3 regions of the Lysobacter cavernae genome follow, and region 3 is predicted to be linked to each of the others. Evidence: predicted binding sites of a transcription regulator. Region 3 holds the regulator's gene; each other region holds the start of a gene.
What was found. The regulator sigma-54, encoded in region 3, starts transcription at its own class of promoters, with help from an activator protein. The targets are predictions, from matches to a motif close to TGGCACGNGCNTTGC.

Region 1 (9,757 bases), on a different contig from region 3:
TTGCCCGACTCCAGGTGCTTGTTGATCTCGTCGCCCTGCAGTTCCATGCGCTGGCACTTGACCACCGCGCCCTGGTCGATCGGATCGCGCAGCTCGCACTCGTCGCCCAGCGACAGGCCGTCTGGCAGCGGCTCGCCGGCGAGCCAGCCGGTCAGGATCGAGCGCGGCGCGACCTCGGCGTTGAGCGGCAGCGCCGGGAAGCTGCCGAGCGCGCGGCGGATTTCGCTGACCACGTTCTCGCCGGTCTTGCGGCTGGACGTGTCGACCACGGCGATGCCGTGGCCGAGGTCGAGCAGCGCGTCGGTGCGGCTGGGCTTGATGAAAGCGCGCGGCAGCAGGTCGACGATCAGCTCGTCCTTGATGCGCTTGCGGGTGCGGCCGCCGGGCTTGCGGCCCTCCTTGTGTTCGATCTCGGCCAGCTTCTTGGCCAGCATGTCGTTGACCACCGAGCCCGGCAGCAGCCGGTCCTCGCCGCCGACGGTGAGCCAGATCGCATCGCCCTGGCGGTTGGTCAGCAGCTCGGCGTCGCGGCCGTACGGCGAGATGAAGCCGCGCGAGCTCAGTTCGAGCGGGCCGACCGGCTTGAGCTGGCACTCGCCGAGGCCGGTGTCGAGGTCATCGAATTTGGTGGTGGTCGGGAAGCGGAACAGGGTCAGGTTGCGGAAGAACATCGAAGGTCCTGAAGGGAGGGTGTAGATCGTCATTCCCGCGAAGGCGGGAACCCAGCGTCGTTTGCTGTTGAAAAGTCACGGCAACGTCCCTGGGTTCCCGCCTTCGCGGAAATGACGGTGAAAGGCTGAATGCATCAAGTCGTGTCGTCGTGCAACGCCGGCGCTTCACCCGCCAACCACGCGTGCGCATCCGGCAGCGGCGCGTCGCCGTGGCGACCCAGCGCCACGAAATCGAACAGCTTCGGATCGCTCAGCTGCGACGGGCGGATGTCACCCAGCGCGCGCGCGATGGACTCGATGCGGCCGGGCGTTTCGCGCTCCCACGCGTCCATCATCTTCTTGACCTGCTGGCGCTGCAGGTTCTCCTGCGAGCCGCACAGGTTGCAGGGGATGATCGGAAACTTTTTTGCTTCCGCATAAGCGGCGATGTCGTCCTCGCGCACGTAGGCGAGCGGGCGGATCACCACGTGGCGGCCATCGTCGGACAGCAGCTTGGGCGCCATGCCGCCCAGCTTGGCGTGGAAGAACAGGTTGAGGAAGAACGTCGCCACCCGGTCGTCGCGGTGGTGGCCGAGCGCGATCTTGGTGAAGCCCTGCTCGGCGGCATGCGCATACAGCGCGCCGCGACGCAGGCGCGAGCACAGCGAGCACATGGTCTTGCCTTCCGGCACCACGCGGGTGACCACCGAGTAGGTGTCCTGCTCGCGGATCTGGTACGCCACGCCGATCGATGCGAGATAGGCCGGCAGCACGTGCGCGGGGAAGTCCGGCTGCTTCTGGTCGAGGTTGACCGCGACCAGTTCGAACCGCACCGGCGCCTTTTTCTGCAGCTGCAGCAGGAGGTCGAGCATCGTGTAGCTGTCCTTGCCGCCGGACAGGCACACCATGACCTTGTCGCCGTCCTCGATCATGCCGAAGTCGGCGATGGCGCGGCCGACCTGGCGACGCAGGCGCTTGCCGAGCTTGTGCTGCTCGTGGGCGCGACGCGGGTCGGTGCGCACGTGCGGCCGGGGTTCGCGCAAAGACAGGACGGTGTTCATCGGACCGCCGATTCTACTGGAGTTGATCGGCTGGACCTGATCTGCCGGATGGGCGCCGCAGCCGTTGGCCGGGGACGCGGTGACGGCCGTCGTCGGCGCGCGCTAAGCTTCAACCATGATCGAAAGCGACGATCCCGCCGTCATTGCGCGCCAGCTGGCCGAGCTGCGGCTCGAGCACCGCGACCTCGACGCCGCGATCGACCGCCTGGTCGGCGACACCGACGCCGACGAGTTGACGATCAAGCGCCTGAAGAAGCGCCGGTTGTGGCTGAAGGACTGCATCGCCCGACTGGAGAGCGCGCTGATCCCGGACGAACCGGCCTGACAGCCAGGCGCGGGAGGCTCACGTCGCCTGTGGCGGCTCGGCCGCCGGTTTGGCGCCTTCCGGGCTGATCTTCTCGATGGTGTGGCGCAGCTCGCGGCCGAGGATGACCTTGGCGTCCTTGGCCCAGGCGTCCAGGCGCGCGTCGAAGGCGAGCTTGCCGTTGGCGTCGGGCCACACCAGCTTGAGTGCGCGCAGCTTCTGGATGAAGCCGCGGAACAGGGTCTTGTCGAAGAACTCCGGCGCCGCCGGCGCGTACAGCAGCGACAGGCGCTGCGCGGCGAGCTGGCACAGGCTTTCCAGCTCGCCGGCGGTGAGCGTGCCAGCGCCGTTCTTCACCAGCACCGAGATGGCGATGTAGTAGCGCTCGAACGCCTGCTGCAGCGAGTGGCCGATCGCGCGCAGGCGGAACACCTCGTCGGTCTGGCCGGCGTTGCGGGCGAGGATGCCGCCGTCGTCCTCGTTGACGCGCTCGAGCAGGCCCTCGCGGATGAACACCTCGACGGTGTCGGTCAGGCGCTGGGCGAATTCTTCCTCGCTCCACGGCAGGAACAATTCAGCCTGCAGGAACGGATAGACGTTGCGGCCCAGGCGCAGCACGCCGGCCTGGCTCATGCGCCGGTTGTTCTGGAAGCAGCAGGCGATCCACGAGGCCGCGGTGAACAGGTGCAGCACGTTGTTGCGGAAGTAGCTCAGCAGCACCGCGTTGTCGCCGGTCACGCCGAGCACGTCGCCGAGCGGGTGCGCGGTGCGGCTGAGCACGCTGATTTCCTCGCCGTGGGCGACGATCTCCTGCGGCGAATGCGGGGTCACGGTGACGCGGTCGGAGTACGGCAGCTCGGCCAGCAGGGTCTTGCTCAGCGCGATCTGCGCGAGCAGGTCGGCCTCGCCCATCGCGTGCTTGGGCGTCGACAGCAGCGCCAGCGCCAGCAGGTTGATCGGGTTGACGTCGGCGGCGCGGTTGACGTTGACCTGGATGCGATCGGCCAAGGCGTCGACCGTGCGCGACAGCCAGGCCGGCTTGTCTTCCTCGCCCATCGGCCGGCCGTCCCAGTCCGGGGCGTGCTCGGCGAGCACGTCGTTGAGGCGGATCGGTTCACCGAAGTTGACCACCACCTGGCCGTAGTTGCTGCGCAACACCTTGGGGATGCCCCACAGCAGCGCCCAGATCGATTCCTTCTCCTTGGGTTTGCCGGACAGCTCGTCGAGGTAGCTGCTGCCTTCCATCAGCTTCTCATAGCCGATGTAGACCGGCTGGAACAGCACCGGTCGCGTTGGCTGGCGCAGGAACGCGCGCAGCGTCATCGCCACCATGCCGCCCTTGGGCGGCAGCAGCCGGCCGGTGCGCGAGCGCCCGCCTTCGACGAAGTACTCGATCGAGTGGCCGCCGGCGACGAGCTGGGCGACGTATTCGCTGAGCACCGCCGAGTACAGCGCGCTGCCGCGGATGCTGCGGCGGATGAAGAACGCGCCGCCCTTGCGCAGGATGGTGCCGATCACCGGCAGGTTGAGGTTGATGCCGGCGACGATGTGCGGCGGCACGATGCCGCGCGTGTACAGCAGGTAGCTCAGCAGCAGGTAATCCATGTGGCTGCGGTGGCAGGGCACGTAGACCACCTCGAAGCCGGGCGCGTCCTGCTTGAGCTGGTCGAGGTGGTGGACCAGCACGCCGCGGTAGATGCGGTTCCACACCGGGGTCAGCAGGAAGCTGGCCGAGCGCACCACCGGGTGCGAGTAATCGGCGGCGATCTCGTAGGCGTAGGTGTGCGCCTTCTTCCAGGCCTCGGCCAGCTTGGAGTTGTCGCGGCGGGCCTGGTCGGCGATGGCGTCCTTGACCGAGGCCGAGGTCAGCACCTGGTCGACCAGCAGGCGCCGGGTCGACAGGTCGGGGCCGATCACCGCCGCGCGGATGCGGCGGAAGTGGGTGCGCAGCACGCGCGACAGCTTGCGCACCGTGCGCTCGGGCGGCAGGCCCTCGTCGACGATCTCGCGCAGGCTCACCGGCGGCGCGAACCGCACCAGCGTGTCGCGGCCGTTGAGGGCGATCGCGAGCAGGCGGCGGAAGCGGCCGACCAGGGCCCAGTTTTCCGAGAACAGCACCGAGAACCAGCCGCTGCTCTTGTCCGGCGCGCGGCCGACGAAGATCGACACCGGCACCAGCTGCACGTCCAGGGCCGGGTCGGCGCGGTGGGCGTCGAGCAGGCGCGCCAGCGAGCTGGAATGGCTCTTGGTCGTGGCCGGGGCGGTGCCGGCCAGGGCCTGCAGCTGGGTCAGGGTGTTGACGTTGCGCCGCGACAGCGCGAGGTAGGCGCGCTTGCGGCCCAGCGGGTCGCCCGGCAGCGGCTGCAGCGGCGACGGCAGGCCGGTCTCGCGGCAGGCGCGTTCGAGGATCAGCGCGTTGCTCAGGCCGTAGCCTTCCAGCACGTAGCAGACCGGACGGCCGCTCCACTCCTCGGGGATTTCGGCGGTCGGGTTGCTGGGCTCGATGGTCAGCTGCACCCACGGCGCCATGAACCGCCCCAGCAACTTGGCCCACCACGGCCGCCGCACGGGCGGCAGGCGGTGCAGGGGCGCGGGCGGGGTGATCGGCAGCTCGGCCTGGGTCGGGTCGGTATCGGGTGGGCCAGCCGGGGCCGGGGGCTCGGCGGCGCGGTGCCCGGCACTGGCGTGCGCATCCGCGGCGTCCGCGGCGACGGGCGGGCGGTTCGGGTCGGCGTCCGCGATCGGCGGGGTCTCCCCGGGGGGCGCGGCCTGGGCGGCGTGCGGAAAAGGCAGGGGCGTCTGTTTCGGCATCGTGGCCATTATGCCTTTCGGCGTCGGAACCGCGTTCAGCTCGACGGGCGCGCGGCGGCGGGTGCGGCGACCGCCGCGTCCGACGTGGCCGCGGCTTCGGCCTCGGCGTGGCGCAGGATGTCGCGCAGGTACCAGCGGCCGTCGCGGCGCTCGACCTGGAGCTGGGCCTCGATTGCCTGCCCGGCCAGGGTGTAGTGCAGCCGGACCCGGGCGTGGTCGCCGGTTTGTTCGATCAGTGTCGCCTGCACGCTGTCGAAGGCGGCGTCGAGGTTGAGCCCGTAACCGGCCAGCACCTGCTTGAAGCGGCCGAAGAACGGTCCAAGCCGCTCCAGGCTGCGCTGCATGCCGGCCTCGCGGAACCGGTCCGGTCCGGCCAGCCCGGTCAGGCGCGCGGCGGTGACCAGCTGCGGGATCGCCTTGCGGGCGCGTTGGGCGTCACCGAGCGGGGCCTGCTGGCCCCAGCGGCTCATCGCCGCGACCAGCTGCACGTAGTGGGCGCGCTCGTCGTCGCTGTAGTCGCCCTCGCTGCGCAGGTACTGGGTGGCGAACAGGCTCAGCGTCGCCGCGGCCGAGCGCAGCTCGCCGTGGGCGCCGGCGAACTGGCGGTTGTAGGTGGTCAGCAGCTGCTTGTCGGCGCCGGGGGCGGCCAGGGCGGTGATGAAGCCGGGCAGGCGGTCGTCGAGCGGCAACTCGGTCAGCGGCCAGCGCGTGCGGCCCTCGCGCCAGGCGGTTTCGAGCCGGGCGTGCAGCGCCGGCGGCACCGCGTGACGGGCGTACCCGGCGAGGTCGTTGGCGCGCAGGTCGGCGACCAGTTGGGTGACCGCCTGGGTCGGTTGCGCCGGTGCCGTTTCGGCGACCGGCGCGGCGTCGCGCCCGCAGCCGCCCGCGACCGCGACGGCGGCGAGCAGCAGCGCGGCGATGGCACGTCGGTTCGATGGCATTGGCTGCGGCTCCCCCGGTCGCTGACGGAATCTTGGCCGGCGGCCCGGGCGGCGGCAAGCCGTGCCGGTCGGGAATGAGAACGGCGACGGCTTCTCGGCGCACCCGAACCTGCCTGCAGCCGGAAAGCTGACACGACGCGTCAGCTTTGGTCGTCAGGGTGAAGGAAATGTGATCTTTATCCCGTTTGTTAAATCGAGATGTGACCGTTTTCACGATCGTAATGACCAATGGCCTAGGCCTTTCGACAGGTTTGGCACAGTTTCTGCTTCTTGGCCATCGACCCGGCATTCCGCCGGCAGCAACGCGTCCTGCCACCGGTCGATCGACCACCACATCAAAGGTATTCGTATGAAGAAGCTCCTCCTCGTTGCGGCCATCGCCGCGCTGGCCCCGATGCCGGCCATGGCGATCGACGGCACCATCACCGTCAACGGCCAGGTGACCACCGCCACCTGCAAGATCGGCGGCGCCGCCAGCCCGGCCGCGATTGCCGTGACGCTGCCGACGGTGTCGACCACCGCGCTGAACACCCTCGGCGCCACCGCCGGCAACAAGCTGTTCACCATCGCGCTGACCGAGTGCGGCACCAGCCTGACCAGGGCCATCACCTACTTCGAGCACGGCCCGAACATCGACACCGGCACGGGCTTCCTGAAGAACACCGCCGCTGGCGGCGCCGGCAACGTGCAGGTCCGTCTGCTCAACGGCGACATGAGCCCGATCAAGCTCCACCTGGCTTCCGGTGCGCAGGAGTCCAGCGAAGCCACCATCACCAGCGGCGCCGCCAACCTGAACTACTACGCCCAGTACTACGCCCTCGGCCAGGCCACGGCCGGCACGGTGAGCACCAGCGTCCAGTTCACGATGCAGTACCAGTAAGTGCTGCGCCTGCGGGCGCAGCAGCATCGCTGCGCCCGCAACCCACTCCGTTCGATCCCCCTCAGGTACTCCCGATGAACCTCTGGACCCGCGCCCTCGCTGCGGCGCTGCTCGGCGCGTGCGTGTGCGCTCCCCCGGCCCATGCCAACGTCGTGATCGGTGGCACCCGCGTGGTGCTGCCGGCCAAGGACGGTGAGGTCACCGTGCGCCTGACCAATGACAACGAGCGTCCGGCGCTGGTGCAGGCGTGGATCGACCGCGGCGACCCGAAGGCGACGCCGGACACCGTCGACACCCCGTTCCTGGTCACGCCGCCGATGTTCCGAATGGAGCCGCAGCGCGACCAGAGCCTGCGCATCCTCTACACCCGTGAGCCGCTGCCAGCCGACCGCGAGTCGTTGTTCTGGCTCAACGTGCTGGAAATCCCGTCGAAACCGGCGGAGCAGGGCGCGGCCAACCAGAATTACCTGCAGCTGGCGTTGCGCTCGCGGCTCAAGCTGTTCTTCCGCCCGCCGGGCCTGGCGGGCGATCCGTTCAAGGCGCCTGCGCAGTTGACCTTCCGCGCCGCGGCCGGTGAGCTGGTCGTGCGCAACCCGACGCCGTACCACATCACGCTGAGCACCTTGGCGGTGACCGATGCCGGCAAGGCGTACGAGGTCGAGACCGGCATGGTCGCGCCCTTCGCCGAACTGCGCCTGCGCGTGCCGCAGCTGGGCAAGCCGGCGGCCGCCGGCGCCGCCGTCCGCTTCAATGCGATCAACGACTACGGCGCGTCGTCGCCGTTCAGCGCGACCGTGACCCCTTGATGCGACGCGCCGGCTCTCTTTCGCCGGCTGTCTTGAACGTACCGGGCCGCGCCGCGCTCGGTGCGGCGATCGCGTTTGCGTTGCTGGCCTGCGCCCATGCCCATGCCGACCCGGCCGCGCCGGCCGATGCGCAGTTCGATGTCAGCCTGCTCGCGGGCGGCAGCGAGCAGGCGGTCGACCTGTCGCGCTTCGAGCGCGGCAATGCGGTGGTGCCGGGCGTCTATCGTCTGGACCTGTACCTGGCCCAGCAGTGGTCGGGCGTGGCCGACGTGCGTTTCGCCGCCCCCACGCCAGGCACCGCGGCCGTGCCCTGCTTCACGCCGGCCCTGCTGGACCAGCTGGGCCTGCCCCAGGACAAGCTGTCCGATGCCGCCCGCGCCGCCCTGGCGGATTCGGACGGCTGCATCGCGCTGGCCGACCTGATCCCCGATGCCACGGTGACCTACGACCAGGCCGAACTGCGCCTGGACGTGACCGTGCCGCAGGCCTGGTTGGGCTACCGCGCGCGCGGCTACGTCGGCCCGGAACAGTGGGATACGGGCGCGACCGCCGCCCTGCTCAACTACAACCTCAACAGCTATCGCACGCAAAGCGGTGGCCAGAGCCAGACGTCCGGCTATCTAGGCGTCAACGTCGGCCTCAATGTCGGTGCCTGGCGCTTCCGCCACGACGGCAGCCTGAGCTGGCAATCGGCGGCGGCAGGCAACGGCTCGGACCGTCACTGGCAGTCCATTGCCACCTATGCACGTCGCGATATTCCGTCCTGGCGCGCGCAGATCACCCTGGGCGACAGCTACACCAGCGGCGAGCTGTTCGACAGCGTCGGCGTGCGCGGCGTGCAGCTGGCCACCGACGACCGCATGCTGCCCGACTCGCTGCGCGGCTACGCGCCGACGGTGCGTGGCGTGGCCGAGACCAATGCGCGCGTCACCATCCGCCAGAACGGCGCGCTGCTCTACGAGACCACGGTGACACCGGGCCCGTTCGTCATCGACGACCTCTACGCCACCGGCTACGGCGGCGATTTGAACGTGAGCGTGACTGAGGCCGACGGCCGTGTGCGCGAGTTCGCCGTGCCCTACGCCTCGGTGCCACAGCAGCTGCGTCCCGGCCTCTACCGCGTCGCTGTCGCCGTCGGCCGAGTGCACGACCAGGGCCTGCAGGACGAACCGGAACTGCTGCAGGCCACCGTGCAGCGCGGCCTCACCAACACCGTCACCGCGTACGGCGGCCTGCTCGGCAGCGACGGCTACTCCGCCGCGCTGGGCGGCCTGTCGCTCAACACCCGCCTGGGGGCGATGGCGCTGGACCTGACGGCCGCCCGCACGCAACTGCCGGGCGCGGACAGCACGACCGGACAAAGCCTGCGCGCGACCTACAGCAAGATCCTGCCGACCACCGGCACCTCCTTCAGTCTGGCGTCCTATCGCTACTCGACCAGCGGCTACTACAGCCTGCGCGATGCGCTGCTGGCGCGCGACTACGCCAACGGCGCGCTGGTCAACGGCGATCTCAATGCGCTCGACGCGTCGCAGAACCTGCCCGGCGTGCTTACCCCGGCGCAGCGCGAGGCGCTGCAGGGCCGACGCAATGCCGACCTGCTGGCCAACCCGTACGGCCTGGAGCGTCAACGCAACCGCTTCGACATCAACCTCAGCCAGACCCTGGGCGAGGCCGGCGGCAGCGTGTACGCCACCGCGTCGGCGCGCGACTACTGGAACCGCAGCGGCACCGACGTGCAGTTCCAGCTGGGCTACAGCAACAGCTTGCGTTCGCTCAGCTACGCCGTGTCGGCCAACCGCGTGCGCGATGTCGACGGGCGCTACAGCAACCAGTTCTACCTGAGCTTCAGCCTGCCACTGGGCACCAGTCCAAGGGCGCCCAGCCTCACCGCCAGTGCCACGCGCGACGACAGCGGCCAGACCCAGGGGCAGGTGACCTTGTCCGGCCAGGCGGGTGTCGATGGCCAGTTCACCTACGGCGCCAGCGCCGCCCACGGCGATGACGCCGGCACCTCCGGCAGCGTCAATACCGGTTACCGCGGCAGCTACACCGTCCTCAACGCCAGCTACGGCCAGGGCGATGGCTATTCGCAGGCCTCCTTCGGCATGGCCGGCGCGGTGGTGGCGCATCCGGGCGGCGTCACCTTCGGCCAGCCGGCCGGCGACACGCTGGCGATCGTGCAGGCGCCGCACGCCACGGGCGCGCGCGTCATCAGCGCGCCGGGCGTGCGCATCAACCGCTTCGGTTACGCACTGGTCCCGTACCTGACGCCGTACCACATCAATAGCGTGGAGCTGGACC
Region 2 (9,757 bases), on a different contig from region 3:
GCGCGCCCAGGCGGCGAGCCGCGCGTCCCAGTCATCCTCATTGCCGGCGGCGACGATGCCCTGGCCCGGCGCGGCCGCCAGCGCGTCGTCGAGGTCGGCGCGGGTGATGGTGTCGCCGGGCGCGAGCGCGGCCAGGCGCCAGCACAGGTTTTCCAACTGGCGCACGTTGCCGGGCCAGTCGTAGGCCAGCAGGCGCTCGAGCGCGGGCTTGGCGAAGCGCTTGGCCGGCGCGTCGAAGCGCAGCGCGGCCGCGGCGAGGAACCGCTCGGCCAGCCGCGGCACGTCCTCGCGGCGCTCGCGCAGCGGCGGCAGGCGCAAGCGCACCACGTCGAGGCGATGCAGCAGGTCAGCGCGGAAGCGACCGTCGGCCACCAGCGTTTCCAGGTCCTGGTGGGTGGCGGCGATCACGCGCACGTCGACGCGGATCAGCTCGCGCCCGCCGACGCGGAAGAATTCGCCCTCGGCGAGCACGCGCAGCAGGCGCGTCTGCAGCGGCAGCGGCATGTCGCCGATCTCGTCGAGGAACAAGGTGCCGCCGTCGGCCTGCTCGAAGCGGCCGAGGTGACGCCGGCTCGCGCCGGTAAACGCGCCGGCCTCGTGGCCGAACAGCTCGCTTTCGAGCAGCTCGGCCGGGATCGCGGCGGTGTTGAGCGCGACGAACGGCTTGGCCGCGCGCGGCGACTCGCGGTGCAGCGCGCGCGCGACCAGCTCCTTGCCGGTGCCGGTTTCGCCGGTGATCAGCACCGACAACGGCGCCTGCGCAAGCCGGCCGATGGCGCGGAACAAGGTGCGCATCGCCGGCGCATCGCCCACCAGCGCGTCGGTCTGGGTCGCCGCGCCTTCGTGTTGCGGCGTGTCGGTGTCGGCGCCCGCACCGAGCGCGCGCACGGCCAGGGCCACGGCTTCGTCGAGATCGAAGGGCTTGGACAGGAACTCGTGCGCGCCGCCGCGGAACGCCCCGGCGGTGCTGGCGACGTCGGTGTAGGCGCTCATCACGATCACCGGCAGCTTCGGCGCCTGCGTCTTGAGCTTGTCGAGCAGCGCCAGGCCGTCGTCGCCGGGCATGCGCACGTCGGTGAAGATCAGGTCCGGCGCCTGCAGGCCCGACGCTCCACGCTCGCGCAGCGCATCGAGGGCGTCGCGCGCGCTCTCGAAACCGTCGACGGCGTAGCCGGCCTCGCGCAACGCGGTGGCGAGCACGAAGCGCACGCTGCGGTCGTCGTCTACGACCCAGATGCGGGCGGGGTTAGACATCATCGACGTGGGTCCTGAGTGCAGCGGTAGCGCCAAGAAAAAATCGAAGTTCTGGCCACAGCCACGACTGAATCGAAAACACCGTCGTTCCCGCGAAGGCGGGAACCCATGGACGTTGTTTCTGGGCATAGGGCTGAAGCAAAGGCCAACGCTTCCATCCGCTGCCGCGGCCGGGTCACTTTTCTTTGCTGGCCCAAAGAAAAGTAACCAAAAGAAACGGCCTTCCTCGACAAATCAGCCCCACGACGGAGCGACTGAGGGGATTTTCCGACTCGCCATCCATGGCTCGGTCGGAAAACGGCGTGCATCCACGCACGCCGCCCTTCGGGTCTGGACAGGCGTCCGGCTGTTCGCAAAGCAAATACAAGCGTTTCCGCAAAGCCCGGAGTAGCGCCCTTACACCGCATCGCCGCCCTCCTCCATCTGCAACGGCAGCAGCAACGTGAACACCGTGTGCCCCGGCCGCGATCGATAGACCAGCGAGCCGCGGTGCTCGCGCGCGACCTGCTGCGCCAGCGCCAGGCCGAGACCGCTGCCCTCGGCGCGGCCCGACACCAGCGGCAGGAACAACTGCTCGGTCAGTTCCTCGGGCACGCCGCGGCCGTCGTCGACGATGTCCAGGCGCAGCGCGATCGGGTGCACCGCATCGCCGATGCGCACCGCGTGCTCGGCGCGGGTGCGCAGGGTGACGTGGATCGCGCCGGCCTCGATCGCGTTGCGCACCAGGTTCCACACCGCCTGCATCAGGCGGTCGCCGTCGCCGGCCAGCTCGGGCAGGCTCGGGTCGTAGTCGCGGACCAGGCGCACGGCCCAGCCGGCGTCGCTCTCGGCCAGGCGCAGCACGCGCTCGAGCACGGCGTGGATATTGAGCGCGGCGTGCGGACGCGGCGGCGCCGGGGTCAGCAACTGATCGAGCAGTGCGGTCAGGCGATCGACCTCACTGCCGATCAGCGTGACCAGTTCGCGCGCATCGCCGTTGCCGTTGCCGCTGTCGATACGGCGGGCCAGCAGCTGCGCCGCCCCCTTGAGGCCGGCCAGCGGATTGCGCAGCTCGTGCGCGAGGCCCTTGAGCGAGGCCGACAACGCCGACGGCAGCAGCAGCGCCGGATCGTCGCCGGGGAATTCGTCGACCGGGTGCGCCTCCAGCAACCAGCCGCCGTCCTCGCGCCGGCTCAGCCACAGGTCGGCGAAACACTCCTCACCATCGGCGTAACGCAGGCGGATACGGCGCAGGCGCAGCGGCGCACCCTCGTGCGCGCGACGCTGCAGCGCCTCGGCGAGGCGGCCGTCGCCGGCATCCAGCCCGGCCAGCGGCCAACCTTGCAATCGGCGCGTGCTGACCCCGAGCCAGCGCGAGAACGCGGCATTGCAGCCGGCGATCGTGCCACCCGCATCGCTCCACGCCAGCGGCGTGGTCAGGCGGTCGAGATCGGGAACGGCGCTGCTCATTGCACCATCTTAGTGCAAGCCGGACGGCCAGCCGTGCTAGGATCGCCGCCCGAAGGGGAGTAGCTCCCGCGTGCTGTCATCGTCATTACGAGACGTGCTCTTGCGAGCCATGTTTCCGGTGCAGCAGCCGGTCGCCTGAGGCGGCCTGCGAGCAAGACCTTCGCCGTCCCACGGCGAAGGTGCGTCCATTGGATGCGTGGCGTCGTGGCCCTGTCCACCGCCGTACCTGATTGCCCGTCCGACATCGACCTGGTCCGTGCCAGGCGCCGTCGATGCGCATCGAGTTCGGCCTCCACCGGCCTTACGGCCGCCCGCCCATTCTTCGACGAGACCTTCATGGACGCCCTACTGAACCCCGAGATCTGGATCGCACTGGCCACACTGACCGCGCTCGAACTGGTGCTCGGCATCGACAACATCATTTTCATCTCGATCCTGGCCGGCAAATTGCCGCCGGAGCAACGCAACAAAGCGCGCCGCGTGGGCATCACCCTGGCCGCGGTGACGCGACTGGGCCTGCTGCTGGCCATCGCCTGGATCGTCGGCCTGACCGCGCCGCTGTTCTCGGTGCTGGGCAACGAGTTCTCCTGGCGTGACCTGATCCTCATCGGCGGCGGCCTGTTCCTGATCGGCAAGGCCACGCACGAGATCCACCAGAAGCTGGAAGGTGCCAGCGAGCACGTCAGTGCCGGCGGCGCGGCGACGGCGACCTTCGCCAGCGTCATCGCCCAGATCATGGTGCTGGACATCGTGTTCTCGCTGGATTCGATCATCACCGCCGTGGGCATGGTCGACGAGCGCTGGGTGATGGTCACCGCCATCCTGATCTCCATCATCTTCATGCTGATGTTCGCCCGCCCGATCGGCGATTTCGTCGAGCGCCACCCAACCGTGAAGATTCTGGCGCTGAGCTTTTTGATCATGATCGGCCTGGTCCTGATCGCCGACGGCTTCGGCCAGCACATCTCCAAGGGCTACATCTACGCGGCGATGGCCTTCTCGGTGTTCGTCGAGCTGATCAACCTGTGGGTCCGCAAACGCGAGCAGGCCAAGGTCGCGCCGGTCAAGCTGCACGAGCGCTTCACCAACGACCCGCCCACGCCGTGAACCGCACGCGGGCCACGGCCACCTGGCCTGAGCCCGCGTCGTCCGCTGGCTCAGGCGCGTCACCGCGAATGAGCCGGCACTGCGTCCATCCACCCGGTGGGGCGGCCATCCCGGCCGCCCCGATCCGTTCATAACGCGGCCGGTGTCGCGACCGCGAGCGAACCGCGCCGCGGGACCGGTCGTGCTCAGGTCTCGTACGCCGACTCGCCGTGCGAGGTGATGTCGAGGCCTTCACGCTCGGCCTCCTCCGGCACGCGCAGGCCGACCACGGCCTTGACGATCCAGAAGGCAATCACCGACACCACACCCGACCACACGACCGTGACACCGACGCTGAGCGCCTGCACGCCGACCTGGTGCGCGATCGAGAAATCGGCCGCGCCGGTGCCGCCCAGCGACGGCGCGGTGAACACGCCGGTCAGCAGCGCGCCGATGATGCCGCCCAGGCCGTGCACGCCGAACACGTCGAGCGCGTCGTCGGCGCCGAGCAGGCGCTTCAACCCGGTCACGCCCCACACGCACAGTGCACCGGCGATCGCACCGATGGCGATCGCACCGAGCGGACCGACCGTGCCGCAGGCCGGGGTGATCGCGACCAGACCGGCGACCACGCCCGAGGCGCCGCCGAGCATCGACGGCTTGCCCTTCACCACCGCCTCGACCAGGCTCCACGCCAATGCGGCAGCGGCCGTGGCGAGCAGCGTGTTGAGGAACGCCAGTGCAGCGCCGGCAGTGGCCTCCAGATTGGAACCGGCGTTGAAGCCGAACCAGCCCACCCACAGCAGCGACGCGCCGATCATGGTGAAGGTGACGTTGTGCGGCTTGATCGCCTCGCGCCCGTAACCGACACGCCGACCGACCAGGTAGGCGCCGACCAGGCCGGCGATGCCGGCGTTGATGTGCACCACGGTGCCGCCGGCGAAGTCGATCGCGCCCTTGGCGAACAGCCAGCCGTCCGGCGCGTACCAGACCATGTGCGCGATCGGCAGGTAGGCGAAGGTGAACCACAGCACCGAGAACAGCAGCACCGCGCGGAACTTGATGCGCTCGGCGAACGCGCCGACGATCAGCGCCCCGGTGATGCCGGCGAAGGTCGACTGGAACGCGACGAACACATACTCCGGCAACGACACGCCGGCGGTGAACGTCGCCGCCAGTGTCTCCTTGGTCACGCCAAGCAGGAACAGTTTGTCGGTGGTGCCGATGAAGGCGCCGCCGCCGCCAAATGCCAGCGAGTAACCGTAGGCCACCCACAACAACACGATCAGCGAGAACACCGTCAGCACCTGCATCAGCACCGACAGCACGTTCTTGCTGCGCACCAGGCCACCGTAGAACAGGGCCAGGCCGGGCACCGTCATCAGCAGCACCAGCAGGGTCGAAGTCAGCATCCAGGCGACGTCGCCCTTGTCGACCACCGGCGCGGCTTCGACCGCGGCAGCGGCTTCCTGGGCGAGGCTCACGGCAGGCAGAGCCAATGCGGCCACGGCCAGGAGCAGGCGCGGATGGCGGAAGGCATCCACCATGCGCTGCCGCTGCCCGGAAGACAGCGCGCGCTCCTGCCTCTCGTCATTCCCGCGCAGGCGGGGTCTTTCGGGCTGCCGAATGGCGGCACCACCCAGTGTCTTCGCGTGTGTCACGTCGTCATTCCCCTCGGTGGTGATGGTTGGCAAGGCAACGCCCATGGATTCCCGCCGGAGCCTGTCCTGAGCGAAGCCGAAAGGCGGGAATGACGGCTGAGGTGGGTCATGTCGGAAAATCATCACGCCCCCTCACAACGCGTCGTCGTCGAGTTCGCCGGTGCGGATGCGCAGCGCGCGTTCCACCTGCGAGACGAGGATCTTGCCGTCGCCGACCTTGCCGGTGCGGGCCGCGTTCTGCACCGCCTCCAGCGCGGCATCGAGCAAGGCTTCGGGCACGGCGCACTCGACCTTGAGCTTGGGCAGGAAGTCGACCACGTACTCGGCACCACGGTAGAGCTCGGTGTGGCCCTTCTGTCGACCGAAGCCCTTGACCTCGGTGACGGTGATGCCGGACACGCCGACTTCGGTGAGCGCTTCGCGCACCTCGTCGAGCTTGAACGGCCGGATGATCGCGGTGATCAGTTTCATCTCGCAGCTCCGTGGGGTAACAAAACGTGAGGTGGGTAGGAATGCGCCATCGCTCAGAACGCCTTGCTCAGCGTGAGCACGACCGTGTCGTCGGCGATGTGGTTGCCGTGCGGGTTGGTGTAGAGCGCCTGTTCGGCATCGGTGTCGCTGTAGGCCAGGGCGATCGAGAAGCCGCTGTCGAAGCCCTTGGTGACGCCGAGCTTCCAGTCGATGTAGGCGAAGTCCTCGTTGTTCTCGATCCACTGCTTGCCGACGTGCGCGTTGAGCGTCCAGCTGGGCTTGAACTCCCAGTTCGCATTCGCCTCGAGGTAACCGCTGCCGTCCGAGTCGGCGTAGCCGAACAGGTCGGTGAGGGCATAGGAGTACTTGGCCGTGAACACACTGGCGCTGATGCCGACGTAGAGCTCGGCCGTGTCGGCGCTGTTGAAGCCGGACGGAAAGTCGCCCGGGTACCAGTAGTAGATCGCGCCGACGTCGAAGCCGACGACGTCGTTGAACTTGCCGCGATAACCGCCGTAGCCGTCGAGCTCCAGGCTGCTGGAGATCGGCGCCAGCGGCGTGGACAGGTCGGACAGCCAGTTGATGTTGCTGCCCCAGGCGCCGAGGTAGAAGCCGTTATCGGCCGCGAACTCGACACCGCCCTGCAGCGCGGGCTCCTGGTTGGTCTGCGAGACGCCGCGGAACAGGTAATCGCTGGTCAACGCCAGCGAGCCGGATACGCCGGCGTGCGCAGGCGCCATGCCCAGGCAGGCAACGGCGAGTACGGCCGATGTGGCCAACGTATTGCGAACAGCATGGATGCGAACTGCATTGATGCGAGACGACATGACGCAGGCTCCTCATAAGCGGTGGCCCCTCCCCGGTCATTGCTTCATTGCGCTTGCACGCGGGCCTTTTCCTGGCGGCCGCGTCACTCGCCCTGCGGCGGGTGGAGCCCGTCGATTCGGTTACCTCACTGGTGGATTACTTGCCGTTCCTTCTCCCTCCGGAGAAGGTGCCCGAAGGCGGATGAGGGTCGGGCGCTCCGTTCACTCGACGGCCGCGGCACGCTGTCACCCCTGCCTGGCGTCACGACGTTCCCGCGAGCGGCCGGTCATCCGCCGACCCTCACCCCAGCCCCTCTCCATCGGGAGAGAGGCTGCAGCAGCTGCATCAGATCGCGTAGTACATCTGGTATTCGAGCGGGTGCGTGGCGGCGCGGAACTTGGTCACTTCCTGCATCTTCAGTGCGATGTAGCCGTCGATGAAGTCGTCGGTGAACACGCCGCCAGCCTTGAGGAAGTCACGGTCCTTGTCGAGCGCTTCCAGCGCCTGGTCGAGGCTGTGGCACACGGTCGGGATGTTCTTCTCTTCTTCCGGCGGCAGGTCGTAGAGGTCCTTGTCGCTCGGTGCGCCCGGGTCGATCTGGTTCTTGATGCCGTCCAGGCCGGCCATCATCAGCGCGGCGAAGATCAGGTAACCGGAGTTCATCGGGTCCGGGAAACGGATCTCGATGCGGCGCGCCTTCGGGTTGGCGACGTACGGGATGCGGCACGAGGCCGAACGGTTGGACGCCGAGTACGCCAGCATCACCGGCGCCTCGAAGCCCGGCACCAGGCGCTTGTAGCTGTTGGTGGTCGAGTTGGCGAAGGCGTTGATCGCGCGCGCGTGCTTGAAGATGCCGCCGATGTACCACAGCGCCATCTGCGACAGGCCGCCGTAGCCGTCGCCGGTGAACAGGTTGACGCCGCCCTTGGCCAGCGACTGGTGCACGTGCATGCCGCTGCCGTTGTCGCCGACGATGGGTTTCGGCATGAAGGTCGCGGTCTTGCCGTTGCGGTGGGCGACGTTCTTGATGATGTACTTCATCGTCAGCAGCTCGTCGGCCTTCTTGACCAGCGAGTTGAACTTGGTGCCGATCTCGCACTGGCCGGCGTTGGCCACTTCGTGGTGGTGCACCTCGACCTCGATGCCGACGGCTTCGAGCGTCTTGCACATCTCGGCGCGGATGTCGTGCAGCGAGTCGAGCGGCGCGACCGGGAAGTAGCCGCCCTTCACGCCCGGACGGTAGCCGGTGTTGCCGCCTTCGTACTCGCGGCCGGAGTTCCACGCCGCCTCTTCCGAGTCGATGTGGAAGAAGGTGTGGCCCATGTCATTGGCATAGCGCACCGAGTCGAAGATGAAGAACTCCGGCTCCGGGCCGAAGAACGCCTGCTCGGCGATGCCGCTGGCCTTGAGGTAAGCCTCGGCGCGCTTGGCGACGCCGCGCGGGTCGCGCGAGTAGGCCTGCATGGTGGCCGGGTCGAGGATGTCGCAGGTCAGGACCAGGGTCGGGTCGGCGGTGAACGGGTCGAGGAAGGCGGTGCTGGCGTCGGGCAGCAGCACCATGTCGGACTGGTGGATGCCCTTCCAGCCGGCGATCGACGAGCCGTCGAACATCTTGCCGTCCTCGAACAGGCCCGGCTCGATGATCGACTTGGGGAAGGTGACGTGGTGCTGCACGCCGCGCAGGTCGGCAAAGCGCAGGTCGATGAATTCGACCTTGTGGTCACGGATCAGCTTTTCGACGTGTTCGATCGACATTGCGGGCACAGCCTCGAGTGAAGGGATACCCTCATGTAGCAATCGGCGTGCCAACTTTTTTCACCGTCTAACAAATTGATTTATAAGGATTCACAGGCACAGCGCCCGGCATTTAGCATCAATTTCGTGCGTTTTGTGCATCTATTGCACCAAACTGGTGCTTTCAAGGCATCCGTTATGCTGGCCGGCCCGTTCACGCCCGCCACGACCTCCTGCATGACCGACCTGCTCGCCGCGCTGCTGCTCGGCATCATCGAAGGCATCACCGAATTCCTGCCGATCTCCAGCACCGGCCACCTGCTGATCGCCCAGCACTGGCTGGGCCGGCGCAGTGACCTGTTCAACATCGCGATCCAGGCCGGGGCGATCCTGGCGGTGGTCCTGATCTACCGGCAGCGGCTGTGGGGCTTGGTGATGGCGTTTGCCGGCCGCGACAAGCCCGGCGCCTACGACCCGCTTGGGGTCGACATCACTCCGGCGCAGTGGCGCGGCTATGCCTACAAGCTGGCGGCGGCCTTCGGCGTGACCGCGGCGGGTGGGCTGCTGGTCAAGGCGCTGGGCTGGGAGCTGCCGGAGACGGTCACCCCGATCGCCTGGGCGCTGATCCTGGGCGGCGTGTGGATGGTCGCCGCCGAACAGCTGGCGGCGCGGCGCGCGGCGGTACTGGGCGAACGCCAGCACATCACCTGGCTGGTGGCCGTGCTGGTGGGCATCGCCCAGGTGGCGGCCGGGGTCTTTCCGGGCACCTCGCGCTCGGGCGCGACCATCTTCGTGGCGTTGCTGGCGGGCACGACCAATCGTGCCGCCGCCACGGAATTCGCGTTCCTGGTCGGCATCCCGACCATGTTCGCCGCCACCGCCTACGAGCTGGCGCACGTGATCGGCAACGGCGAGGCCGCGCACGAGGACTGGAGCGCGCTCGCGGTCGCCTTCGTCGCCTCGGCGATCACCGCCTTCGTCGCGGTGAAGTGGCTGCTGCGCTACATCCAGAGCCACCGTTTCACCGCCTTCGCGGTGTACCGCTTCGTGCTGGGCGCGGCGTTGCTGTGGCTGGTGCCGACCGGCAGCTGAATCGGCAATGCACCCGGCGCCTGCGCCTTCACCCGGTTCTGCGCAGCGGTGCGTTTCCATAGGCCCACCTTCTGGAGACTGGCGATGAAGCGACTTGCACTGCTGACCCTTCCCTTGGCCTTGACCGCCTGTACCAAGGCACCACAGGACACGCCGCCGGCACAGACCGCGCCTGCGGCTGCAGCCACGGCACCGGCCAATAC
Region 3 (9,757 bases):
CGCCGATCGAGTAGATCTCCATGAACACGCCGTGCAGGGTCACCCGCGGCGCCAGCGTGCGCGCCAGGTGGTACTGCAGGTGGTTGAGCAGCTCGTGGCCGCGCCGCGGCGACACCCACAACGGCGTGTCGCTTTCCTCTGCGGCGATGCGCAGGTCCTCGGGGCAGGGCTGGTCCTTGCTGATCACCAGCGCCAACGGACGGAACTGGATGATCTTCTCGATCGTCTCCCAGCGCAGCCGCGAGTCCAGTGCATCGAGCCAGGACAATTCCTCGGTGCCGAGGATCTGCACCTTGTTGGGGTAGATCGCGTTGAGGTAGCCGGCCAACGACGGTCGCCGTGCCACGGTGTTGACCGATTCGAGCATGCGGCGCTCGCCACGCTGTCCGGCCAGCCAGCGCAGGGCGAGGCGATCGCGTTGCTGCTCGTACAGTTCACCTGCACTGATGCTCGTGGTCATGCGGGCCTCAGCGCTGGAGCTGGCAAGCGGTATCGGTGGAACGGTTCACGGCGGCGGCGCGATTCCCGGGCATGCCGGGAATCGCGGCCGGATCCGCATGGGGCAACGAGCGGAGCGGCATCGTGGACGGGATGGTCGGACGGATCAGCCGAATTCGCCACTGCGCACGGCGCTCTCGCCGCGGTGATGGTCGATGCGCTTGCTGCGGTACTCCTTGAGCAGGCGGTCGAGCTTGTCGGCAAGCAGGTCGATCGCGGCGTACATGTCGATCGCGGCGGCGTCGGCATGCAACGTGGCCCCGGCGATGGTGACCGTGGCCTTGGCGCGATGGTCGGGCTTGTCGAGACTGAGTTGGGTGCGTACATCGAAAGGTTGATCGAAATGCCGTTGCAGCCGCGCCAGCTTGGATTCGACGTAGTCACGCAGTGCCGGAGTGACTTCGATCTGCTGGCCGTAGGTCTCGATACGCATCGGATACCTCCTTACGTCGCAACGGGAGGACAGCATCTCACGCTCAGCGGACGGTGCAAGGGGGTGGCGCGATGGCGGCGCATGAATGCGGCGGAAGGCCTTGATCGGACAAGCGTTTGGAGCGATGCCGGGTCGGCGCCGCGAAACGCGGAGTCAGCCCATCCGGACCCGGTCCTGCGATGACGGAATGCTCATCGCCTCGCGGTACTTGGCCACGGTGCGCCGCGCCACCGGTACGCCGGTGGCCTTGAGGGTTTCCGCCAGACGCGCGTCGGACAACGGCTTGCGCGGGTTCTCGGCCTCGATCAGGCGACGGATCATGGCCTGAATCGCGGTGCTGGAGGCCTCGCCGCCGGCGCCGGTGTCGATGCCGGAGGCGAAGAACGCGCGCAGCGGCACGGTGCCGCGCGGCGTGCGCGCGTACTTGCGGGCGATCGCGCGTGAGACGGTGGATTCGTGCAGGCCGACCTCGCCGGCGACCTCGCGCAGGGTCAGCGGCCGCAGCGCACTGTCGCCGAATTCGAGGAACGCCGCCTGCTGCTTGAGCAGGCAGCGCGCGACCTTGAGCAGGGTGTCGCCGCGCGCCTCCAGGCTCTTGAGCAGCCAGCGCGCTTCCTGCAGGTGGCCGCGCAGGTAGCTGGCATCGCTGGCGCTGGCGTGGCGGATCATGCCTTCGTAACCGCGGTGGATGGAGATGCGCGGGCGCATGCCGTCGGCCAGGGCGACCCGCCACAGGCCGTGCTGGCGCCAGATCACCACGTCCGGGGCGACGTAGGTGTCGGTGGCGATCGCGCCGATCTGCGCGCCCGGGCGCGGGTCGAGCGAGCGCAGCAGGTGCACCGAGGTCTCGACCTCGGCGTGGTCCAGCTTCAGCTCGGCGGCCAGGCCGGCGACGCCGATCTTGGGCAGGCGCTCCAGCGGGCCGTTGGCGAGCTGGTAGGCCAGCGCCTTGCCGGCGGTGTCGTCCGGCAGCGGCGACAATTGCAGGCGCAGGCACTCGCCGAGCGAGCGCGCGCCGATGCCGACTGGGTCAAAGCGTTGCACCTGGTGCAGGACGGTGTGGATCTCGTCCTCGCCGACATCGATGGCCGTGCCCAGCGAGGCGGCGATCGCCGCCAGCGGTTCGCGCAGGTAGCCGTCATCGTCGATGGCCTCGATCACCGCCACGCCGATCAGGCGGTCGCGCGGCGACAGCGGGCTCAGATGCAGCTGCCAGAGCAGGTGGTCGTGCAGGGTATCGGCTTCGGCGACCTGCTCGGCGATCGGCGTGTCATCGTCGTGGTCGGACGGGCCGATGCGCTCGTACCAGGGCTCGCCGTCGTTGCTGCCCCAATCGGCCTCCGGCGGCAGGTGTTCGGGCTCGACGGCGGTGGTCTGGCCGTTGACCGCCTCGCCGTTGCCGACCTCGATGGTCGACTCGGTCCAGTCCAGCAGCGGGTTGCTTTCCACCGCGGTGGCGAGTTCGGCTTCCAGTTCCACCGATGACAACTGCAGCAGACGGATCGCCTGACGCAACTGCGGCGTCATCACCAGCTGTTGTCCGAGCGCGGCTTGAAGGCGAGGTTTCATCATCGAAAGCTAACGCGACCTGGGAAGATCGACGGCCGCAATGCGTTTCGCCTGGTGCGGGGCGCACCCTACCTTTCACTCCATGAAAGGTTACAGCCGGAAGGTTTCACCCAGATAAACGCGACGGACGTCGGGATTGGAGAGCAGCGCGTCCGGAGCCCCCTGCGCGAGCACGCCACCTTCATTGAGGATATACGCCCGGTCGCAAATACCCAAGGTTTCACGTACGTTGTGATCGGTGATCAGCACACCAATGCCGCGATTCTTGAGGTGGCGCACGATTCGCTGGATCTCGCCGACCGAAATCGGGTCGACGCCGGCGAAGGGTTCGTCGAGCAGCATCAACCGCGGCTTGGCCGCCAGCGCGCGGGCGATCTCGACGCGGCGGCGCTCGCCGCCGGACAGGCTGGCACCGATCTGGTCGGCGACGTGGGTGACCTGCAGCTCGTCCATCAGGCTGGCCAGTTCGCGTTCGCGGCCGGCCTTGTCGAGGTCCTCACGCAGCTCCAGCACCAGCCGGATGTTGTCGGCGACGCTGAGCTTGCGGAACACCGACGGCTCCTGCGGCAGGTAGCCGACGCCGTACTTGGCGCGCGCGTACATCGGTTCGGAGGTGATGTCCTTGCCGTCGAGCACGATCTGGCCGGCATCGGCCGGCACCAGGCCGACGATCATGTAGAAGCAGGTGGTCTTGCCGGCGCCGTTGGGGCCGAGCAGGCCGACCACTTCGCCGGCATCGAGGGTCAGGCCAAAGTCCTTGACCACCTCGCGCGCACGGTAGGCCTTGCGCAGCCCCTGGGCGACCAGCATCAGCCGCCTCCCTGCGCGTTCTTGGGCATGATCCGCACCTTGACCCGGCCGGCGTTGGGGCCGCCGCCCTGCACCTGGCCGGTCTTCATGTTGTAGACGACGCGTTGGCCGGCGATCGAGCCGCTCGGCTGCTGGATGTCGACGCCGCCGGTGAACACCACGACCTCGGCCTTGAGGTCGTAGTCGATCTTGTTGGCGACCGCCGTCATCGGCTTGCCGTCGTCGAGCTCCTGTTTCATCTTGGCCGGGCCGCCGGTCAGCACCGCGCGCACCGGTTCGCCGCCGCTGGTGGTGATCACGGCCTGGCTCGAGCGGATGTCGAGCGTGCCTTGGGTGATGATCACGCCGCCACTGAGCGTGGTCGGACGGCTGTCGTCCATCGAGTAGTCGGTGCTGCCGGCATCGATGTCCATCGGCTTGTTGCGGTCGCTCGAACGCGCCAGCACGGTGGCGGGCGCCGCGACCAGCAGCAGCGCGAGCAGACTAGCGGGCAGAGCGTTCATAGCGGACCTTGACGTCGGATTTGATTTGCACGCGCTTGGCAGCCAGATCGGCTTCGAGGCCGCGGCCGTTCAGTATAAAGCCCGGCTCGGTGACGGTTACCGCCACAGCCGAGGTCGCGCGCTTGGCGTCCGGGAATACGTTCAGCTGCTCGCTCGCCACCTTCACCGGCTTGCCGTCGGCGTTGGTGCTGTCGGCCCGGACCTGGCCGCGCAGGCGCAGCTCCTCGCCCTTGGCGCTGACCCAGCCGGTCTGCGCGCGCACTTCCCAAGGGCTGGCCTGGCTGCCGGCCGCGGTGGGAATCACGAACAGCGGCGTGGTGATGTCCATGGTCTTCACGTCCGGGTCGCGCTCGAGCCGCGGCGCGCGCAGGGTGAAGGATTCCTGGCCCTGCTCGTCGAGCGCGACGATCTCGAAGTCGCTGAGCACGTAGTCGGGACGTTTCGCGATCGGGCCGGAGGGCGCGTCCTTGACCCGCTGTGACCACAGCGCCCAGCCGCTGAGTGCGGCACCGATCAGCAGCAGCACGGTGACGATGCCGCGCCAGCTCATGCAGTGCCCTCGACGCGCGTGCCTTCGACGCGGGTGACATCGGCCAGCAGGGCTTCGGCGTGGCCCTGCGCGGCCAGCAGCAGGTCGCAGAACTCGCGCGCGGCACCGTGGCCGGCACGCGCACCGGTGCGCCAGTGCACGCGCTCGCCGACCCAGCGGTGGGCATCGATCGGCGCCACGGCCAGGCCGACCTGCAGCATCACCCGCAGGTCGGGCAGGTCGTCGCCCATGAACGCGACCTCATCGAGGCCGATACCGAGCCGCGCGGCGATGTCGTGCACGCAGGCGAGCTTGTCGGCGACGGCGGTGTGCACTTCGCTCAGGCCGAGCTCGGCGCCGCGGCGCTGCGCGATCGTGCTGGCGCGCGCGGTCACCAGCGCGACTGCGATCCCGGCCTTGCGCAGCAGCACCAGGCCCTGGCCGTCGTGGACGTGGAAGGCCTTGAGTTCGCGGCCTTCGCTGTCGAAGAACAGGCGACCGTCGGTCAGCGTGCCGTCGACGTCGAAGCAGGCCAGGCGGATGCGCGCGGCGCGCTCGCGGATGTCGGCGGGGTAGTCGTTGAGGTGGCTGTAGGGCATGTCGGCGGGCGGCATCGGGCGATCACACCACCCGTGCGCGCAACAAGTCATGAATGTTGAGGGCACCGACCACGCGCTGTTCAGCGTCAACGACCAGCAGGCCGCTGATCTTGTGCGCCTCCATCAGCTGCGCGGCCTCGACCGCGAGCGCGTCGGAGCCGATGGTCTTGGGTGCGCGCGTCATCACCTCGACGATGCGCGTGTTGCGCAGGTCGACGCGGTCGTCGTCGAGGGTGCGGCGCAGGTCGCCGTCGGTGTACAGGCCGAGCAGGCGGCCGTCGTCGTCGACCACGGCGGTCATGCCCAGGCGCTTGCGGCTCATTTCCACCAGCGCTTCGCTGACGCTGGCGTCGGCGCCGACCCGCGGCACGTCGTCGCCGGCGTGCATGACATCGCTGATGTGCAGCAGCAGGCGCCTGCCGAGCGCGCCGGCCGGGTGCGAGCGGGCGAAGTCGTCGGCGGTGAAGCCGCGCGCCTCGAGCAACGCGACCGCGAGTGCATCGCCCATCGCCAGCGAGGCGGTGGTGCTGGAGGTCGGGGCCAGGTCGAGCGGGCAGGCCTCGGCCGGCACGCTGACGTCCAGGTGCACGTCGGCCTCACGCGCCAGCGACGAGAGGGGGCGGCCGGTCATCGCGATCAGCGGGTTGCCCTGGCGCTTGAGCACTGGCAGCAGCAGCAGGATCTCGTCGCTCTCGCCCGAGTAGGACAGTGCCAGCACCACGTCGGCGTCGGTGATCATGCCCAGGTCGCCGTGCGCGGCCTCGCCGGGATGCACGTAGAACGCCGGGGTGCCGGTCGAGGCCAGGGTCGCGGCGATCTTGCGGGCGATGTGGCCGGACTTGCCCATGCCGGTGCAGACCACGCGCCCGCGCGCGGCCAACATCAGGTCGCAGGCGGCGCTGAACTCGCCGTCGATGCGCGCGGCCACGGCCACCAGCGCCTGGGCCTCGATCCCGAGCACGCGGCGGCCGCTGGCGGCCAGGCCGGTCGCGGTCGACGGGCTGGGGTCGGCTGAGGTGAGTCGATCGGGGTTGGGGATGCTTGCCATTTCGGACCGGGGGCCTTTCCGCTAGGCTAATCCATCAATTCTATGCGGTTCATCCGCCAAAAGCCCGTCAACGTCGGGCTCCCGCTCACCCGCGTGACCGTGCGCAGTCGTCAGATCGCCCGGCCCGCATGAACTTCCGAGGCCTGTGTGAATCCCGAGACCATCCGCCACTTGATCGAACAGGGCCTGCCCGGCGCCCGCGCTGACGTGCGTGGCGACGACGGCGTGCACTTCGAGGCCACTGTCGTGGCCGAGGCGTTCCGCGGCAAGCTGCCGCTGGCCCGCCATCGCCTGGTCTACGCCACGCTGGGCGAACGCATGGGTGGCGAGATCCACGCGCTCGCGCTCAAGACCCTGACCCCCGAAGAAGCCGCCTGAGTCCAAGTCCCCATGCAGAAGATTGTTGTCGAAGGCGGCGCCGCGCTGAACGGCGAGGTACAGATTTCCGGTGCCAAGAACGCGGTATTGCCGATCCTGTGCGCGACCCTGCTGGCCGATGCGCCGGTGGCGATCACCAATGTGCCGCACCTGCACGACGTGGTGACCACGGCCAAGCTGCTGGCCGAGCTCGGTGCCGGCATCACCATCGACGAGGGCACGATCGCCAAGGGCAGTGCGATCACCGTCGACCCGACCACGGTGCACAGCCAGGTCGCGCCGTACGAACTGGTCAAGACCATGCGCGCCTCGGTGCTGGTGCTGGGGCCGTTGCTGGCCAAGTACGGCAGCGCCGAAGTGTCGCTGCCGGGCGGCTGCGCGATCGGTTCGCGCCCGGTCGACCAGCACATCAAGGGCCTGCAGGCGCTCGGCGCCGAGATCACGGTCGAGAACGGCTACATCAAGGCGCACCGCAACGGTCGCTTGAAGGGCGCGCGCTTCGTGTTCGACGTGGTCAGCGTCACCGGCACCGAGAACGTGCTGATGGCAGCGGTGCTCGCCGAAGGCACCAGCGTGCTCGAGAACGCGGCAATGGAGCCGGAAGTGGTCGACCTGGCCGACTGCCTCAACGCGCTCGGCGCGAACATCGAACATGCCGGCAGCGGCCGCATCGTCGTGCACGGCGTCGAACGCCTGCATGGCGGCACCCACGACGTGCTGCCCGACCGCATCGAGACCGGCACCTTCCTGGTCGCCGCGGCCATGACCGGCGGCCGCGTCACCGTGCGCCGTGCGCGCCCGGACACGCTCGACGCGGTGCTCGACAAGCTGCGCGACGCCGGCGCCGAAATCAGCGTCGACGGCGACCGCATCACCCTCGACATGCACGGCCGCCGGCCGCGCGCGGTCGACCTCACCACCGCGCCGCACCCGGCGTTCCCGACCGACATGCAGGCGCAGTTCATGGCGCTCAACAGCATTGCCGAGGGCGTCGGCGTGATCAACGAGACGATCTTCGAGAACCGCTTCATGCACGTGCAGGAACTGCAGCGCCTGGGCGCCGACATCCGTGTCGAAGGCCACACCGCGATCGTGCGCGGCGTCGAGCGCTTGAGCGGTGCGCCGGTGATGGCCACCGACCTGCGCGCATCGGCGTCGCTGATCCTTGCCGGCCTGGTCGCCAACGGCACCACCACCATCGATCGCATCTACCACCTCGACCGCGGCTACGAAAACATCGAGGAGAAGCTGTCGGCGTTGGGTGCGAACATCCGTCGCATCTCTGGATGAGTACTCGCCCGATGAGCCCGAAGCCGCGCAGCCGCTTTACCCTGCGACGCAAATTCCTGCTGGGCTTCGTCGTGCTGTTGCTTGGTGCGATCGCCTGGCTGCACTTCACCGGTGCCGCCGGCACCAGCGGCATTGCCAGCCAGGACATGGACTGGGACGGCGACGGCGCCGTCACCCGACACGAAGTGCTGCAGTCGCTGTATGCCGTGGTCGTCGAGAAAACCACGCAGGGGCAGCGCGAATGTCGCGCCTACACCTGGCGCCGCGACGGCGGCACCATCCGCGTCGACTGCAGGACGACGCCGGCGTCCGCCGCAGATACCAAGAAAGACGCCGGCAAATAAGCCGGGAAACAAGAAAGCCCCGCTGCGGCGGGGCTTTCCGTTGGGTCGCGTGGTGCCGGTTGTGCAGCGGCTCAGCGCACCGCCTGCACCTTGAGGTCGATCGCGTCCTGGCCCTTGTCGCGCTGCAGGATGCGCGCCGGCACCGGCATGCCGTCGACCACCCAGGCGATGGTCTGTTTGTTGCCGTTGGTGCTGACCACCTTGGTTGCCTGCTGTGGCTTGCCGGCGACGGTGATCTGCTCCTTGCCGGCGACGGCGTAGCTCAGCTGCTTGACGCGGCCGTCCTCGACCATGCGGTAGTTCAGCGGCTTGCCGGCGGCGACGTCGCGCACCAGCGCCAGGTTGATCAGCAGCGCGTCCATGTCGCCGGCCTGCAGCTTGATCGGGCCGGCGCGGTCGGGCTTGACGTCGCCGGACCAGCTGGCCACGCCGCGGGCCCAGTCGTAGGTGGCATTCTTGTTCTGCTTCTTGGTCAGCACCTTGGAGCTGTCGTTGCCGGACAGCGGTCGCCACTGGCCGCCCTTTTCCTCGAACACGGTCGACTGCTGCAGTTCGGCCAGTGGGCTGGACACGGCGAGGCTGTACTTCCAGCGGTTGGCGCCGTCGGCGACCAGGGTCATGCGGCCGTTGCCCTGCATGCCCATGTAGCTGGCCTGGTAGTCGGCGGAAAACGGCTTGACCGCCAGCGCCGGTGCGCTGATCGCGGCCAGCAGCAGGGCGAGGGCAGCACGCGCGCGGATCGGGGAGGTATTGGCCATCACTGGGCTCCTTTGTAGTCGACCAGTCGCAGGTCGAACGTGTCTTCACCGTTGTCGCGTTGCAGGATCCGCACCGGCGTCGGCACGCCGTCGACCACCCACACTACGGTCTCGTCGTTGCCGCCGCTCTGCACGCGGCTGACCCGCATCGCACTGAAACTCATGCCGTCGACGACCGTGCCCTCCAGCTCGGGAGCGACGGCGTACTGGTAGTCGCGCGCGCGGCCGTTGTCGACGAAGCGGTAGTGCAGGGTCTGGCCGGGCTGGGCGTCGCGCACGATCGCCAGGTTGATCAGCAGCCCGCTCATGTCGCCGTCCTTCAGCGGCACCGGCGAACGGCGGTTCTTCTTGACGTCGCCGGTCCAGCGCGCGGTACGCGTGGACCAGTCGTAGGTGCCGGTCATCTCCTTGCCCATGAACACGGCCTTGCGCACCGTGCTCTGGCTCAGTGGCCGGTAGGCATTGCCGACGGTGTCGAACACCGTGCTCTGCTGGGCGTTGACGCCGGCCAGCCCGACCAGGCCGCGGGTGCCGCGCATGCCCAGGTCGACGCGCCAGCGCGTGCCATCGCCGTGGACCACCTGCATGGTGGCCTCGCCGAGGACCTTGCCGTCCTTGAAGACCTGGTAATTGGCGACGAAGGGCTCCAGGGCCGCCGCCGGGGCGGCAAAGGCCGCGCCGAGCAAGAAGACGCCCATGACCGGGAAAACCTGCTTCATCGAACCTCGACTGCGCAACGGAAGGTGTGAACCGGCATGTTAAGCCGAAGCAGCGCCGTCGTCGGCCTGCAGATCACCGGCGGAATCTAAGCGCAGCGGGGTAAATAACGGATGACCGTCGGCCATGACCGTTGCACCGCGTTCAGCCAGGCGGCCGGAAACGGCCAGGCGAAGGGTCGCGATCAGCAGCGGGTGCTCCACGGCCAGCACCCGCGCCGCCAGGGATTCGGCATCGTCACCGGCCAACACCGGCACGACCGCCTGTGCAATCACCGCGCC

Region 1: a site for sigma-54 is predicted at 5,997-6,011, ahead of ACFOLC_RS06945 (fimbrial protein). Genes of this name have one in related genera too.
Region 2: a site for sigma-54 is predicted at 8,522-8,536, ahead of glnA (type I glutamate--ammonia ligase). Genes of this name have one in related genera too.

What each region holds. Positions count from the first base shown of each region.
Region 1 is NZ_JBHRXK010000002.1:583,465-593,221, reverse strand. Features, by position in the region: gene ACFOLC_RS06970 (recombination-associated protein RdgC) at 1-671, opposite strand, end outside; gene ttcA (tRNA 2-thiocytidine(32) synthetase TtcA) at 806-1,711, opposite strand; gene ACFOLC_RS06960 (YdcH family protein) at 1,827-2,036, shown strand; gene plsB (glycerol-3-phosphate 1-O-acyltransferase PlsB) at 2,055-4,835, opposite strand; gene ACFOLC_RS06950 (hypothetical protein) at 4,862-5,767, opposite strand; gene ACFOLC_RS06945 (fimbrial protein) at 6,117-6,647, shown strand; gene ACFOLC_RS06940 (fimbrial biogenesis chaperone) at 6,722-7,453, shown strand; gene ACFOLC_RS06935 (fimbria/pilus outer membrane usher protein) at 7,486-9,757, shown strand, end outside.
Region 2 is NZ_JBHRXK010000006.1:49,843-59,599, forward strand. Features, by position in the region: gene ntrC (nitrogen regulation protein NR(I)) at 1-1,257, opposite strand, end outside; gene ACFOLC_RS12890 (two-component system sensor histidine kinase NtrB) at 1,651-2,703, opposite strand; gene ACFOLC_RS12895 (TerC family protein) at 3,040-3,810, shown strand; gene ACFOLC_RS12900 (ammonium transporter) at 3,996-5,336, opposite strand; gene ACFOLC_RS12905 (P-II family nitrogen regulator) at 5,583-5,921, opposite strand; gene ACFOLC_RS12910 (TorF family putative porin) at 5,975-6,748, opposite strand; gene glnA (type I glutamate--ammonia ligase) at 7,074-8,483, opposite strand; gene ACFOLC_RS12920 (undecaprenyl-diphosphate phosphatase) at 8,700-9,554, shown strand; gene ACFOLC_RS12925 (META domain-containing protein) at 9,639-9,757, shown strand, end outside.
Region 3 is NZ_JBHRXK010000003.1:271,831-281,587, forward strand. Features, by position in the region: gene hprK (HPr(Ser) kinase/phosphatase) at 1-460, opposite strand, end outside; gene hpf (ribosome hibernation-promoting factor, HPF/YfiA family) at 605-931, opposite strand; gene ACFOLC_RS08340 (RNA polymerase factor sigma-54) at 1,085-2,500, opposite strand; gene lptB (LPS export ABC transporter ATP-binding protein) at 2,591-3,310, opposite strand; gene lptA (lipopolysaccharide transport periplasmic protein LptA) at 3,310-3,813, opposite strand; gene lptC (LPS export ABC transporter periplasmic protein LptC) at 3,794-4,363, opposite strand; gene ACFOLC_RS08360 (KdsC family phosphatase) at 4,360-4,941, opposite strand; gene ACFOLC_RS08365 (KpsF/GutQ family sugar-phosphate isomerase) at 4,964-5,989, opposite strand; gene ACFOLC_RS08370 (BolA family protein) at 6,137-6,367, shown strand; gene murA (UDP-N-acetylglucosamine 1-carboxyvinyltransferase) at 6,380-7,657, shown strand; gene ACFOLC_RS08380 (hypothetical protein) at 7,669-8,001, shown strand; gene ACFOLC_RS08385 (DUF3108 domain-containing protein) at 8,073-8,759, opposite strand; gene ACFOLC_RS08390 (DUF3108 domain-containing protein) at 8,759-9,478, opposite strand; gene purN (phosphoribosylglycinamide formyltransferase) at 9,518-9,757, opposite strand, start outside.